Regions from separate parts of the Aeribacillus sp. FSL W8-0870 genome, predicted to be linked through region 1. Evidence: a T-box and tRNA genes for the amino acid it is inferred to sense, from the RefSeq annotation. Region 1 holds a T-box; the other holds one or more tRNA genes.

Region 1 (4,430 bases):
TCGATCGGGTTCATCCTGATGATTTATTGCCGCTTATTGACCAATACAGGGAAAAGTTCGAGTTTCAGGAAATTGTTCCAATTTCTGCTCTGCAAGGAAACAACATTGAAACGTTGCTAGGGCAAATTGAAGCGTATTTGCCGGAAGGTCCGCAATATTATCCTAGTGATCAGGTGACAGATCACCCGGAACGTTTTATCATTTCTGAACTAGTTCGCGAAAAAGTATTGCATTTGACAAGAGAAGAGATCCCACATTCTGTTGCAGTTGTTGTTGATTCAATTGAAAAAAGAGAAAACCATGCAGTATATATAGCTGCAACAATTGTTGTGGAACGCAACTCTCAAAAAGGTATTATCATTGGGAAGCAAGGAAGAATGTTGAAAGAAATTGGGAAAAGGGCAAGGGTTGACATTGAAAACTTGCTCGGGTCAAAAGTCTTTTTAGAGCTGTGGGTCAAAGTGCAAAAAGATTGGAGAAATCGCCTGTCGCAATTGCGAGATTTTGGATTTAGGGAAGACGAATATTAATTGACTTAAAGGAAGTTAGAAATATTTTCAAAACATGAAAATGATTCAAAAAGGCTATGATAACAATGAATTGGATATAGCTTAGGAACAACGACAGAAAGGTGGGGACAATATGTTAGATTTTACCTGGAAAGTATTCACGTTTACAGGTAATATTGACACATATCTCCTTTTTAAAGAGCTTGAAAAGGAGCGGACGAAAGATTGTCAAATGAAGGAAGAAGAGCGGACTGAGGTTGATCTCCCTGTTTAGTAGTGCTGTATCCAATAGGATGGTGGAGAAATGCTTGTAAAGACGGAAGGAATTGTCATTCGTACAACGGAATATGGTGAGACCAATAAAGTTGTTACAATATATACAAGGGAGTTGGGGAAAGTTGGTGTAATGGCACGGGGCGCAAATAAACCGAACAGCCGCCTCGCAGCTGTTACCCAACTTTTTACGTATGGAAATTTTTTGTATCATCAATCTTCTGGATTGGGTAATTTAAGCCAAGGAGAAATCATTTCCGCTTTTAGAGAGATTAAGGAAAATATTTTTTTGACTGCATATGCTTCATATATTGTAGAGCTCCTTGATAAAGGAACAGATGAAAAAGACAGAAACCCTTTTTTGTTTGAGCTCTTATTTCAAACACTTCATCTGCTGAATGAAGAAAAGGATGCGGAAATTTTGACCAATATATTTGAAATAAAGATGCTCAACGTTCTCGGTTTATATCCCGAATTAAACAAATGTGCAGTAAGCGGCGAAACAAACGGACCGTTTCATTTTTCATTAAAAGAAAACGGATTGATTTGCAGCCGCTGTTTTGAAAAAGATCCTTACAGGCTCAATATTTCTCAGAAGACAGTGAAGCTGTTGCGGCTGTTTTATTCTATTGACTTAAACCGCATTGGTCAAATATCCGTCTCCGCTGAGACAAAAAAAGAACTGAGATTTGTTCTTGATCAATATTATCAGGAATATGCAGGTTTATCGCTGAAATCGAAAAAATTTTTAAATCAGCTTGACAGTTTAAAAGAAATGTTGTAAACCATATACATGGATGTGAAACCTTTCAAATGAAGGATTTATCCCCCCTCATGCTGTTAGAAAAAGCGATTTAATGTCATGTAATGAGCGGAAATGTACGTGTCAAATTGAATAATAAAATGCGATGAAGGAAAAGAGTACCTGCAATCTTCATAGAAAGCGACCTTAGGATGGTGCGAGCTAAGGTATGAGGATGCAGGGAACGGCGTTCCAGAGCAATAACGGTTTACGAGAGGCTGAAACATTTTTCAGCAAATAGGGTGGAACCACGGGTCATCCCGTCCCTATGCAACTTTGTTGCATTAGGGACGGTTTTTATTTTGTTCGAACATAACTTAATTGTGGAGGTGCATGATGAATGAACATTCAAGAAATGATTTTGACGCTGCAAAAGCATTGGGCCGATCATGGATGTATTTTGATGCAGGCATATGATGTAGAAAAAGGTGCCGGAACCATGAGCCCATACACATTTCTTCGCTCCATCGGGCCAGAACCGTGGAATGTTGCTTACGTGGAGCCGTCAAGAAGACCTGCTGACGGAAGGTATGGGGAAAATCCGAACCGCCTTTATCAACACCATCAATTCCAAGTCATTATGAAGCCGTCTCCGAAAAACATACAAGAAATTTATTTAGATTCATTAAAGGCTCTTGGAATTGATCCGCTTGAACATGACATCCGCTTTGTGGAAGATAACTGGGAAAATCCTTCTCTCGGCTGCGCAGGGCTTGGCTGGGAAGTTTGGCTTGACGGAATGGAAATTACTCAATTCACGTATTTTCAGCAGGTCGGAGGACTGGAATGCAAACCGATTTCTGTTGAAATTACTTATGGAATAGAGCGTTTGGCGTCTTATATTCAAGAAAAAGAAAATGTATTTGACCTTGAATGGACAAACGGATTTACATACCGGGACATTTTTTATCAGCCTGAATATGAGCATTCCAAGTATACGTTCGAAACATCCGATACAAACATGCTATTTGAACTGTTTAATACGTATGAAAAAGAAGCGCACAGACAGATGGAATTAGGTCTCGTTCATCCAGCGTACGACTACGTTTTAAAATGCTCGCACACATTTAATTTGCTTGACGCAAAAGGAGCTATTTCTGTTACAGAACGAACCGGATATATTGGCAGAGTGAGAAAGCTGGCAAGAAAAGTTGCCAAAACGTTTTATGAAGAACGGGAAAAACTCGGTTTTCCAATGCTGAAAAACAAGGGGGCCGAAAATCATGAATAAACGGGATTTACTTATCGAAATCGGGCTTGAAGAAATGCCTGCCGGCGTCATCCTGTCTTCGATTGATCAGCTGGCTGACAAAGTAGGAGCTTGGCTGGATGAACATCGCATTTCTTACGCCAAAATAAAAAAATATTCAACTCCTAGACGTCTTGCCGTCCTTGTAGAGGATGTAAATGAAAAACAGGAAGATTTGCTTGGCGAAGCAAAAGGACCGGCAAAAAAGATTGCGGTTGATGAGAATGGAAATTGGACAAAAGCAGCGTTAGGCTTTGCACGGAGCCAAGGAGCTTCCACAAACGACATATCCTTTAAAGAAGTAAACGGTGTTGAGTACGCTTTTGTTCAAACATTTCAAAAAGGGAAAGAAACGAAAGAACTGCTCCCAGGGTTAGAAGAGATTATTCAAACCATCCATTTTCCGAAAAATATGCGTTGGGGAAATTGGAATCTTCGCTATATCCGTCCGATCCAATGGTTAGTTGTCTTATTTGGACAAGACATCATTCCGTTTTCCATTACCGATGTTCCGACAGGAAATGTTACGTATGGCCATCGCTTTTTAGGAACGAAAGCGGAAATTTCCACTCCACGCGATTATGAAAATACTTTGTTGAACCAGTTTGTTGTCGCCGATTATGAAAAACGAAAACAAATGATCATTCAACAGCTGGAGGAACTGGAAAGAAAGGAAAACTGGATCATCCCTGTTGATGAAGATTTGCTCGAGGAAGTTACAAACTTGGTGGAATATCCGACCGCCCTGTACGGTTCATTCGAAGACCAGTTTTTAACATTACCTGAAGAAGTGTTAGTGACGACGATGAAGGAGCATCAGCGATATTTTCCTGTCAAAAATAAAGATGGAAAGCTGCTTCCGTTTTTTGTTACCGTAAAAAACGGGAATGATCAAAACATTGAAACGATTGCCAAGGGGAATGAAAAGGTCCTTCGGGCAAGACTTTCCGATGCAAATTTCTTTTACGAAGAAGACAAAAAGCTTGCCATCGATACCGCACTGGAGAAGCTTGAAAAAATTGTTTTTCATGAAGAACTGGGCTCCATCGGTGACAAGGTTCGCCGAATTGTAAAATTATCAGAAAAGCTTAGCGAAAAGCTTGAATGCTCCAATGAGGAGAAAGCTTATATTAAACGGACTGCTTCCATTTGCAAATTTGACATTGTTACGCAAATGGTTTATGAATTTCCTGAGCTTCAAGGAATTATGGGAGAAAAATACGCTCTTTTAAAGGGTGAACAGGAAGAGGTTGCAAAAGGAATAAATGAGCATTATATGCCGCGGCATGCTTCCGACAAGACGCCTGAAACGTTGAGCGGAGCCATTGTAGGGCTTGCGGACAAGCTGGATACAATTGCAGGATTTTTTTCGATCGGTTTGATTCCAACTGGCTCACAAGATCCGTATGCATTAAGAAGACAAGCAAGCGGCATTGTTCAAATTCTTCGAGCCAAACAATGGCGGCTTGAATTGGAGGAATTGTTCGACCTTGCTATAAATGTATATGGTTTAGAAAATAAAGACAATTTGAGAAAAGAATTGCTGTCGTTCTTCCAAATGAGAGTCAAATTTGCGCTTCATGAAGAAAATGTCCGC
Region 2 (4,430 bases), 390 kb from region 1:
CGGCATGGGTGTAATCTATAGGGTGAAAGTCCCGAGCTGCGAAGGCAGAAGTAGCAGTTAGCTTAACGCAAGGGTGTCCGTGGTGACGCGGAATCTGAAGGAAGCGAGCGGCAAACTTCCGGTCTGAGGAACACGAACTTCATATGAGGCTAGGTATCACTGGGTGAGTTTGCAAGACAAAACAAAGCCCTTTCTGCCGAAGGTGATACAGAGTAAATGAAGCAGATGGATGGAAGGAAAGATTACACTCTTACCCGGGGAGGTCTGGCTGGCACGCCAAGTAACCTTGGTAACCTATCTAGTGATAGATAGCTGAACAGTCAGAAGTCAGCAGAGGTCATAGTATTAGTTGGTCTAGAACAACTAAGAAGGACCGAACAATTAAGAGAGAATAGCCCTTGGCATTCAGTGAGTCATGATGAACACAGAAAACGTAGTACCTCACTTGAGGGAGGAAGCGGTGAATCCCGTGGGAGATCTCTTGGAGGGTGGAGTGACCACTGGCATAAAGAGAACAGCTATTCACGGAAGTTATAAAGACTTGCGTCAATTATCTTAATTGAACCGCCGTATACGGAACCGTACGTACGGTGGTGTGAGAGGACGGGAGTTAATCGCTCCCTCCTACTCGATTTAACGATTCATCAGCTGAATTTTTAGAAGAGCAAGTTGTTTATAGTAATATAAAAAAGGCAGATTTTTGATCCACCGGATAAGTGTATATTTATCTTTGAAAAAATTCTTGACAGCTCTGAAATGGGCAAGGTATGGGAGCTGTAGTCACGAAAGTGCTATAGAAAGTTAAAAGATATGGGATAAGTGCGTTCATCACATTTTTTCAATGAATCAAAATGGTGTAGCTTTTGAGGTATAGTTATCATTTGGTCTTAACTTTACTCTGATTTTATAGGAATCTTCTCAGCTCTTAGTATTTTATGTTGGTTGATAAATTTAGTTTGCGAAGGAATGACTGAGGGGGTCAATCTAACTGTTATCTAAGCTTGCCATGTTTTCGGAGTTTACATTTAAACGCCGGACATTTACCACCAGCTTTGTAAATATATGAACGAAATAAGAAAAACTTGTTGATTTAATGCTTTTTTCAGTGGTATAGGGTGTTAAATGGACAGCTTGGTATCTATTTTGTTCACAATTTCGACAAAAACATAAAAAAATGTCGTTTTTTTTACATTTTTCCGTTGCACCGTCATTTTCGCTTTGCTATAATAAAACCCGTCATTGCATTACGGCTACCACGAGCGATGCTTCGATGAATAAGCATCGAGTTGCCTCGACGCATCTCCTTCTTCGAATAAGCTGGAAGAGGAAGAGGCATGGCAAGTGCGTGTTTTTCGTCTTGATAGAAAAGAAATAATGTATGCGGGTGTAGTTTAGTGGTAAAACCTCAGCCACGAGCGATGCTTCAATGAATAAGCATCGAGTTGCCTCGACGCATTTACTTCTTCGAATAAGCTGGAAGAGGAAGAGGCATGGCAAATGCGTGTTTTTCGTCTTGATAGAAAAGAAATAATGTATGCGGGTGTAGTTTAGTGGTAAAACCTCAGCCACGAGCGATGCTTCAATGAATAAGCATCGAGTTGCCTCGACGCATTTACTTCTTCGAATAAGCTGGAAGAGGAAGAGGCATGGCAAATGCGTGTTTTTCGTTTTAAAAGAAAATCGAATAATATATGCGGGTGTAGTTTAGTGGTAAAACCTCAGCCACGAGCGATGCCTCGATGAATAAGCATCGAGTTGCCTCGACGCATTTACTTCTTCGAATAAGCTGGAAGAGGAAGAGGCATGGCAAATGCGTGTTTTTCGTTTTAATAGAAAATCGAATAATATATGCGGGTGTAGTTTAGTGGTAAAACCTCAGCCTTCCAAGCTGATGTCGTGGGTTCGATTCCCATCACCCGCTCCATACATATCATTCATCAACGCAGTGTTTCGTTTTTATAAGCAAACGAAGCATTGCGTTTTTTCATTATAGAAATTTTGTATGCTATGCCATTAAAAGAAAGAAAAGGGAGAGGCTTAAGCGAAAATTTGTTGGCGAGCATCTCCACCGTGAATTTGAACAAACATGTTTGCCATCGCTCCAAGTAATTTTTTTGCTTCTTCTGTCCGCATCGATGGCTTTAAATAAACGATATGTAAAGCGCTTGTTGTCGAAAGCTGTACTGCTGTTCGCTTAGAATCAACATAGGGGCTTCCGAAAGGTCCGTTTGCATCACAGGTTACTAGTTTATTTTCCAAATTCACTTGGCGGCCGTTGATGGCATCATATGAATCGCCATTTTTACCGATTTTTAACGTAATAGGTCCTTTTATTTTGTTTCGGTCGTAGATGCCTAACGGAATTTCATATTTCAAAGAGAAAAAATTATTTAAGTCAACTGCTGAATGGATAGACTGTAAGTATTGCTGTTTTTGAACGCGGCGAAAAAGAGCCTCATTGGATGGGCGGTATCGATTAGGATCAGTGCCAACACGCTTAAAGACTTCCCGCCATTCTCGAATGCCGTCTAATTCAACTGCATTTTTATTTTCTAGATCGAAAAAAATAGATTCTTGAAAGAAACGAAGTCTCCCTTTTAACATTTGGGGGGATTCGGATACTTGAATATGATCATACTCAATTAAGCCTATTTTAAAGTGAGGAATTCGTTGTTTGACCTCTTCAGCAATAAAAAATTCCATTGATTTCCCTCCTATTTTCAGCCATTTTATCTTAACATAGTTTATACCCATGGTGCTAGTTGAGCGTCAACGCTCAACTAGCCCAAGAACAACGAGCGAATAGGCCAATAAAATGGCATCAAGCGCCGTTTCAAATCCAGAGATCGAATTGGCGCGAATTTTCGTGATCCGAAATGAATCCACTAAAACCGAGAACGCGGTTTCGACGATTTTGCGTTTTCGTTTCATCCATTGTTTCCATTCTTTTGATTGCACCACACGTTGATTTTTTCGGGCAGGCGTCCAAAAAGCGATCTTGTATTCATCGTACAGCTTCTTTTGCAGGGCTTGGCTCACATATCCTTTGTCGCCAAGTGTATACGGATGAGGAAGTTGAGTCATCACTGTTTCCGCAGCTGTCCGATCGTGGCAGGATGCCTCGGTCAGGACATATCCCATCGGAAGCGCTTGGTCGGTAATCTGAAGATGAAGCTTAAACCCATAGTAAACCATCTTTTTGGATGCACAATACCCAATATCTGCGATTCCTTGAAATCGTTTGACGCGATACATTCGTGCGTGGTGGCAGAGTTCAATGGGTAAGCTGTCCACTACCGCATAAGCGTGATGTTGTCCACGTTTGGCGAGTTGGTGACGAATCCATTTGATCGCCCAACGCAAAGAACGGCATCGACGGTTGTATCGAGAGCGCTCTAGGAACTTTTCCTTGGTGAACAGGTTTCCAATGACAAATCGATGCCAAGCCCGTTCCGAAGTAAAACCCAGCAATTTTCCAAGAACGTGAATGGCGATGATAACCTCATCCTCTTGCTTCAACAAATGACGATTTCGACGTTGCAAATACATCTGAATACAAGACAGTTGTGCTGATACAACGAATAAGATCGCGGTATATTGCTTTTGAATTTTTGCTTGGTTTATTGTAAAATGAAAGTGCTCTTGCATGGAACTTCTCCTTTTGAATGTTTGTTCGCACTTTCATTTTAAAGGAGATCCTCATGCAAGGGCTGTTTTTATGTCTCGAGATTTTATCTAGCACCACGGGTAGTTTATATATTTTTTGAAATAAAAACAAAGGGGGTGGAGCGGTGTGGATTTCACAGTTCTCAAACAAGAAATTATTGAATACAGCAAGCAAATTGGAATCGATAAAATCGGTTTTGCGAGTGCTGATGTTTTTGAAACATTGAAGGAGCGGCTAATTGTACAGCAGCAGTTAGGATATCAGTCAGGATTCGAGGAGCCTGATATCGAAAAGCGGACAAATCCTGAGCTGCTCCTTCCAAAAGCAAAATCGATTATCTCTATAGCGTTGGCATATCCTTCAAAAATGAAAAATGCTCCCAGAAGTACAAAAAAAGAGCGGCGCGGTTTATTTTGCAGGGCTTCATGGGGGACAGACTATCACGTGATTCTAAAAGATCGGTTAAAAAAGCTGGAAAGCTTTATTTTAGAAAAAGTGGACGGAGCACAGGTTAAATCGATGGTCGATACGGGGGAGCTGTCGGATCGGGCCGTAGCAGAGCGAGCCGGTATCGGATGGAGCGGAAAAAACTGCATGATTATTACACCGGAATTCGGCTCTTATGTATATTTAGGCGAAATGATTACAAATATTCCTTTTCCTTCCGACACCCCGATTGAAGACCGATGCGGATCCTGCAACATATGTGTCGATTCATGTCCGACTGGTGCGCTCGTGCAAGGCGGGCAGCTCAATTCAAAGA

The links. The T-box of region 1 lies ahead of glyQ (glycine--tRNA ligase subunit alpha). A T-box ahead of a tRNA ligase gene usually reads a tRNA of that ligase, here a tRNA-Gly.
Region 2: it has a tRNA-Gly gene. The T-box ahead of glyQ (glycine--tRNA ligase subunit alpha) is inferred to sense a tRNA for this amino acid. The anticodon was not compared.

Annotation. Positions count from the first base shown of each region.
Region 1 covers NZ_CP150165.1:2,825,358-2,829,787, reverse strand. Annotated here, with positions in the region: gene era (GTPase Era) at 1-530, shown strand, start outside; gene NSU02_RS13765 (YqzL family protein) at 643-783, shown strand; gene recO (DNA repair protein RecO) at 814-1,566, shown strand; T-box leader at 1,682-1,855, shown strand; gene glyQ (glycine--tRNA ligase subunit alpha) at 1,925-2,815, shown strand; gene glyS (glycine--tRNA ligase subunit beta) at 2,808-4,430, shown strand, end outside.
Region 2 covers NZ_CP150165.1:3,220,073-3,224,502, reverse strand. Annotated here, with positions in the region: tRNA gene NSU02_RS15635 (tRNA-Gly) at 1,851-1,924, shown strand; gene NSU02_RS15630 (phenylalanine--tRNA ligase beta subunit-related protein) at 2,038-2,703, opposite strand; gene NSU02_RS15625 (IS982 family transposase) at 2,770-3,648, opposite strand; gene queG (tRNA epoxyqueuosine(34) reductase QueG) at 3,794-4,430, shown strand, end outside.